3 regions of the Pseudarthrobacter siccitolerans genome follow, and region 1 is predicted to be linked to each of the others. Evidence: predicted binding sites of a transcription regulator. Region 1 holds the regulator's gene; each other region holds the start of a gene.
What was found. The regulator HrcA, encoded in region 1, represses chaperone genes, less so after heat shock. The targets are predictions, from matches to a motif close to TTNGCACTCGNNNNNNNCGAGTGCNAA.
Positions count from the first base shown of each region.

Region 2: groES (co-chaperone GroES) is a predicted target of HrcA. The motif match lies at 1,155-1,181, and genes of this name have one in related genera.
Region 3: QFZ36_RS05900 (FmdB family zinc ribbon protein) is a predicted target of HrcA. The motif match lies at 878-904, and genes of this name have one in related genera.

Region 1 is NZ_JAUSXB010000001.1:505,039-507,297, forward strand. Features, by position in the region: gene dnaJ (molecular chaperone DnaJ) at 1-905, opposite strand, end outside; gene hrcA (heat-inducible transcriptional repressor HrcA) at 988-2,001, opposite strand; gene QFZ36_RS02350 (DUF3097 domain-containing protein) at 2,177-2,259, shown strand, end outside.
Region 2 is NZ_JAUSXB010000001.1:1,285,953-1,288,211, forward strand. Features, by position in the region: gene groL (chaperonin GroEL) at 1-624, opposite strand, end outside; gene groES (co-chaperone GroES) at 702-998, opposite strand; gene QFZ36_RS06015 (DMT family transporter) at 1,223-2,152, shown strand; gene QFZ36_RS06020 (hypothetical protein) at 2,077-2,259, opposite strand, start outside.
Region 3 is NZ_JAUSXB010000001.1:1,257,395-1,259,653, reverse strand. Features, by position in the region: gene QFZ36_RS05905 (RcpC/CpaB family pilus assembly protein) at 1-439, opposite strand, end outside; gene QFZ36_RS05900 (FmdB family zinc ribbon protein) at 540-815, opposite strand; gene QFZ36_RS05895 (5-formyltetrahydrofolate cyclo-ligase) at 940-1,557, opposite strand; gene galU (UTP--glucose-1-phosphate uridylyltransferase GalU) at 1,662-2,259, shown strand, end outside.

The DNA.
Region 1 (2,259 bases):
TCGCCTGACTGGGTTCCTGCCTTCACGTCGATCTCCTGGGAACCGTCGAAGGTTTCCAGCGTGACGTCGGTTCCCAGGGCAGCTGCCGTCATGGGGATGTTCAGGGTGGCGTGCAGGTCGTCGCCTTCCCGCACATAGGTGGCGTCGTTGTTGACGCGGATTTCAACGTACAGGTCGCCTGCGGGGCCGCCGGCAGGACCGGCTTCGCCCTGGCCGGTGAGCTGGATGCGTGTACCGGTCGCGACGCCGGCGGGAACCTTGATGGTCAGCGAACGCCGGCTGCGGATGCGGCCCTGCCCGTTGCACTCGTTGCAGGGGTCCTTGATGACGGTTCCGAAGCCTTCGCAGGTGCCGCACGGGGCGGCCGTCATGACCTGGCCCAGGATGGACCGGACCGCGCGCTGGACCTGCCCGCTGCCGCCGCAGATATCGCAGCGCTCCGGGTGTGTGCCAGGCCGGCAGCATGAGCCGTCGCAGGTGGGGCAAACCACCGCGGTATCCACTTCAAGCTTCTTGTTGACGCCGAACACGGCGTCGCGGAGCTCGATCCGGACGCTGATGAGTGCGTCCTGGCCGCGCCGGACACGCGATGCGGGGCCGGAGGAACCACCGGCCCCGAAGAACGTGTCGAAAATGTCCTGGAACGCGAAGCCCTGGCCGGCGTAAGCCCCGCCGCCGAAGCCGTTGTCCGTGCCGTTCTCGTTGCCGGTGGTGTCATACACCCGGCGCTTCTGGGGATCAGAGAGCACTTCGTAGGCGTGGGTCACGGCCTTGAACCGGTCCGCAACGTCCTCCCCGGGATTAACGTCCGGGTGGAGGGTGCGGGCCAGCTTGCGGTAGGCCTTCTTAATCTCTTCTCCGGTAGCGTCCGGTGAGACTCCAAGGACTTCGTAGTGGCTGCTCAAAGTTCGTATCTCTTCCTTGTTGTTCTGCCTGCAGTTGTGCTGCGGGCACTACTGTTCGTGCCTGGGCGCTGAACGGTGCGGGTCAGGGTCCCAAAATCCGTGACAGATATCGGGCCACGGCCCTGACCGCTGCCATGGTGGTGGGATAGTCCATCCGGGTGGGGCCCAGCACGCCGATTTTCGCGACACTGTCGGGCCCATACCCCGTGGCGACTACCGAGGCCTCCGCCAGACCGTCGTAGGGGTTCTCGCGGCCGATGCTGACGGCCACCCCCCGGTGGTCCTGCGCCATCTCGCTCAGGAGCCGCAGCATTACCACCTGTTCCTCCAGGGCCTCCAGGACAGGGCCGATGCTGAGCGGAAAATCTACGTTGGAACGGGCAAGGTTTGCCGTCCCGGCCATGACCATCCGGTCCTCCCGGCTGCTGTGGGCCAGGGCTTCCAATCCATGGGCCAGCGCCTGGGCCGCCTGCCGCTGCGCGGGAGCAACGCCGGACACCACCGCGGGCAGCGACTGCGCCAGCTGGCTCAGTGCCGTCCCGGCGAGGGAGCCCAGGAAACGGGCTCGCAGCGTGGCGATGGCGTCGTCGCCCAGGTCCTGCCCGACGTCGATGACCCGCTGCTCCACCTTGCCGCTGTTGGCGATGAGCACCACCAGCACCTTCCGTGGTGCAAGGAGGACAAATTCGATGTGCCGGACCACTGCCCGGTTGAGGTGCGGATATTGGACGACTGCCACCTGGTTCGTCAGCTGGGACAGCAGCCGGACCGTGCGGTCCAGGACGTCGTCGAGATCGTCAGCGCCTTCCAGCAGGGACTGGATGGCCCGCCGTTCGGCCTGGGACAGCGGCTTCACCGCGGAAATCTGGTCCACGAAGAGCCTGTAGCCCTTGTCCGTGGGAATGCGGCCCGCGCTGGTGTGGGGAGCAGTGATCAGCCCTTCGTCCTCCAGGGCGGCCATGTCGTTGCGAATGGTGGCGCTGGAGACACCAAGATGGTGCCGTTCCACCAGGGCTTTGGACCCGACAGGCTCGCGGGAGTGGACGTAGTCCTCCACGATGGCCCGCAGTACTTCCAGCTTGCGCGGCTCGCTCACTCTCCACCTCCATCCAGGGTTCAGGGCAGCCGTTCCGCCCGCACCGTAGCTCGCAGGGGTTAGCACTCGACATGCCTAAGTGCTAACAGTCTATTATGACTCGCCCCGTTGTTAGCATTGGTACCGCTCCGGGCGAAATTCCGGGCCAGCATCCAGCACGAAGCGGAGTTAATCCATGCAATACCAGAACTGGGGAGCCCAGGACCTGAGCGCGCCCGCACGGACGCAACTGCCTGAAGTGCCGGTAGAGCGAGGAAT
Region 2 (2,259 bases), 780 kb from region 1:
CTGGCGGTCCGCATCCGTGATGAAGTACGGGGACAGGTAGCCCTTGTCGAACTGCATGCCCTCGGTGAGGACCAGTTCGGTCTGGGTGGTGGAGGATTCCTCGATGGTGATCACACCATCTTTGCCGACCTTGCCGAAGGCTTCAGCCAGGAGCTCGCCAATCTCGTCGCTCTGGGCGGAGATGGCTGCAACGCTGGCCACCTGGGTGCCTTCGACGGGACGGGCGTTCTCCAGCAGACGGGCGGCGACGGCTTCCACGGAAACCTCGATGCCGCGCTTGATCTGGCCGGGAGCGGCGCCTGCCGCTACGTTGCGCAGGCCTTCCTTGACCAGGGCCTGTGCCAGGACCGTTGCGGTGGTGGTGCCGTCGCCGGCAACATCGTTGGTCTTGGTGGCAACTTCCTTGGCCAGCTGAGCGCCAAGGTTCTCGTAGGGGTCGTCCAGTTCCACTTCGCGGGCAATGGTGACGCCGTCGTTCGTGATGGTGGGCGCGCCCCACTTCTTGTCCAGGACGACGTTGCGGCCGCGCGGGCCCAGCGTCACCTTGACGGTGTTGGCGAGCTTATCGATGCCGGCTTCAAGAGACCGGCGGGCAGCGTCGTTAAACGCAAGCTGCTTTGCCATGGTTCAGTCCTTTCAAGACAGAACCCCGCGCAGCTGACCAGCAGAAGGCATGACCAGCGGCACGGGGATCCGAAGAGTTACTTTACGACGATCGCCAGGACGTCGCGGGCGGACAGCACGAGGTATTCGGTGCCGCTGTGCTTGACTTCGGTTCCGCCGTACTTGGAGTAGATAACAACGTCGCCTTCAGCAACGTCGAGCGGGACGCGGTTGCCGTTGTCGTCAAAGCGGCCGGGGCCTACTGCAACAACTTCGCCTTCCTGGGGCTTCTCCTGCGCGGAGTCCGGGATGACCAGGCCGGAAGCCGTGGTCTGCTCGGCTTCGAGCGGGCGGACAACAATACGATCCTCAAGAGGCTTAATAGAGACCGACACTCGGACCTCTCCTTTTCGTCAGCAAATTCGTGGACTGGAAAGCTTCCCGCCGTGGCTGGCAAACCGTCGTCGCGGTGCCGGCAGCAGCCTGGCTGGCAGCTCTTCATGTATTAGCACCCTCCTAGGGAGAGTGCTAATGAAGACTCTATGTAAGGGTTAGCACTCGGTCAAGGCGAGTGCCAGCGTTTCGTCATCTGCGAACCCTCCATGTGTACATTTGACCGGTGCGAGCCGCTGCCTATCTGATCCTTGCCACCCTCTTCTGGGCCGGAAACTTCGTCGTCGGCCATGCCGCCATGGAAACCATGCAGCCGCTGCAGCTGACCTACTGGCGGTGGACCCTGGCAGCGGTGCCGCTGCTGGTACTCGCCCACACGGTGGAGCGGCCGGACTGGCGGAGCGTGCTGCGCCGCTGGCCGGTCCTGCTGCTCCTGAGTTCCCTGGGCATGAGTGCCTACACGCTGCTGCTGTACAGCGCCCTGGGCCACACCTCAGCCCTGAACGCCTCGCTGGTGACGGCTGCCAACCCTGCGCTGATTGTGGTGCTGGCCGTGGTCCTGCTGCGCGACAGGCCGCGCCCGCTGGGGTGGGCGGGGATCGGGCTGGGCCTGGCCGGCGTCCTGCTGGTGCTCACCGGCGGCGACATCCACCGGCTGCTGACCTTCTCCATCAACAGGGGCGAACTGCTGATCCTCGCGGCCATCACCGTGTGGGGCCTGTACACCATCCTCGGGCGCAGGGTTGATGTACCCCCGATCACGTCCACTGCAGTACAGGTGGCGCTGGCCGCCGTCGTCCTCAGCCCGCTGGCCCTCATCACCGGCGCCGGCCTGCCCCGGACAGCACCGGAGGGCTGGTCCCTTGCCTACATCGCCCTGTTTCCGTCGCTGGGTTCCTACCTGCTCTGGAACCTTGCCCTGAAACGCACCACGGCGGCCAATGCGGGCAACTACCTGAACCTCATTGCCGTGTTCACTGCGATTATCACTGTTGCCCTGGGGCAGCCCATCACCCTTCCGCAGGTTCTGGGCGGCGTCCTGGTGATTTCGGGAGTCCTGCTGACGAGCGCCGGCGGCCCTCAGCGTCCGAGGTCTTCGAAGTCGACGTCCTCGCCGCCGTCGCCCTCGTCCGGCGCGGAATTCCGCCCGCGGTAAAGGACCGCGCCTGCCGCTGCAGTGGCCAGCAGGGCGGCCACCAGCACGGCAATGCTTCCGGCGCGGGCGCCGTCGTAAAGTCCGCGGATGTCCTGCGCTTCCTGCGT
Region 3 (2,259 bases), 750 kb from region 1:
GCACTGCGGCTGAACCCGGAGGTGTGCCTGCCAGCAGTCCCGGACCGAGCAGCTGGGCGTCCGTGAGAAGCTGGCCCTTGCGCAGCGGAGCCGCCAGCTGCTTGCCGGCCACGTGAGCTGCCTGGTCCAGGAAACCCGCAGCCATCATGCCCGGCGGGACCTGCACACTGGCAAGGTCAGACGGCGCCAGCGCCGCGCCGGCCGGGAGGTCCCTGGCGGCAGCAACTGCGGTTACGGTCTCAACGGGTGCAGGGGTGAGCTGGTGGACGCTGATCGCGGCCGCCAGGCACAGCAGCAGGGCCGCGGCCAGCCGGCGGTTCCGGCCCAGCCATCTGGCAACACGGGCAGTTCCGGGCCGGCGGCGGGAGCCGCGGGGACTGCGGGGGCCGCGCGGGTAGCGGGAAGCACCACTGCCGGAGCTGGGGAGGTTTGCAGGCATGCGCCAACGCTAAGGCCGGCCGCAATGCCGGTACCAGGCGTAAGGCGCCCTATGTGGACAAACGGGCCGGCCGGCGTCGTACGGTGCTGCTGGGAGGCCCTTAGCTGGCAGCCGCAGCAGGCGCGGAAGCGGCGGGTGCCGCAGCCGGAGCCGGCGTTGAGGATGCGGCCGGGGCGGCCGAGACGGTGCTTCCCTTGGCGTCCCGGGAATCGGTGCGGTAGAAGCCGGATCCCTTGAAGACAACGCCCACGCTGTTGAATTTCTTGCGCAGTGTCCCCTGGCACTCGGGGCACGAGGTCAAAGAGCTGTCCGAAAACGACTGGACGATGTCGAAGGCATGGCCGCAATCTTTGCAGGCGTACGCATACGTTGGCACTTGTGCTCCTCCTCTTGGGCAAAACGAGAGGTCCCGTGCTGCCCGGCCGGAGGGTCCGTCCGTTAGCAGTCGCAGGGCCTGAGTGCTAATTCTATCATCCCCCGCAGGACCAGTGGAGTTGGACTTAGCCGCCGGCCAAGGACCGGAATCCTGACGGTGCCAGGATGGCCGGAACGGGACGGTCGAATTCCTCCTCGGGAATCTGCCCCGCGGGGAGCAACTCCTCGTCGTAGATAACGGCAGCCAGCGGGATATTCTTCCCGGCTGTGGCCAGATGGCCCAGGAACTTGTCGTAATAACCCCCGCCTTGCCCGATCCTGTTGCCTGTCACGTCAACTGCTGTCGCGGGGATAAACAGGGCGGCAGCCGTGGCTGCCACGTCCGGCCCGTGCCGCTCACCCCTGGGCTCGAGGATGGGAGCGAACCGGCTCTGCTCCAAGCCCGCGTCAGGGTCCCAGAAGACCCAGGCCAGTTCCCGCCCCGGCTCGCAGACAGGAAGCAGGACCCTGTGGCCGTTGTGATGGAGCGTGCTGATCAGCGGAAGCGTCGGAGGTTCCACTCCTACGCCGAAATAGACGCAGACCGTGGCCGGTGCTCCGCCGGTCAGGGAGCCGGCCCAGGCTGAGCCGTGGCGCGCAAGGGCAGCGCCTGCCGCCTCAAGCTGCCGGGGAGTCATCGTTGCCCGCCGTTGGCGGTGTGCCGTGCGGATCCTGTTCTTGACAGCCTTGGCATCCTCCAGCACGTCTTTCCTCCATCACTCGCCCATGCGGCGGCTTCGCTGCTGCCGGGGGTCCGGCAGCCCTTCAATAATTACTGATTGCTTGACGCTGACGTTAGATTAGTCGGGTGACTACCAGTAACCCCAGAGTTCGCAAAGCAGTTATACCCGCAGCCGGACTCGGCACCAGGTTCCTGCCTGCCACCAAGGCCATGCCCAAGGAAATGCTTCCGGTCGTGGACAAGCCTGCCATCCAGTACGTGGTTGAGGAAGCCGTGCATGTGGGCCTCAACGACGTCCTGATGATCACCGGGCGGAACAAGCGGGCCCTGGAAGACCACTTTGACCGCGTTCCGTCGCTGGAGTCCACCCTCGAAGGCAAAGGGGACGCGGAAAAGCTGGCATCCGTCCAGGCCGCCAGCAACCTCGGCGACATCCACTACGTCCGCCAGGGTGACCCGAACGGCCTGGGCCACGCGGTCCTCCGGGCCAGGCAGCACGTCGGCAACGAAGCCTTCGCGGTCCTTTTGGGGGACGACCTGATTGACGCCCGCGACGAACTGCTCAGCACCATGATTGATGTGCACGCCAAAACGGGCGGCTCCGTCGTCGCCCTGATTGAGGTGGAGCCGTCCCAGATCAGCGCCTATGGCTGCGCCGACATCGAGGAGATCGACGGCGAGGGCTACGTCCGCATTAACAGGCTGGTCGAAAAGCCGGCCGCCG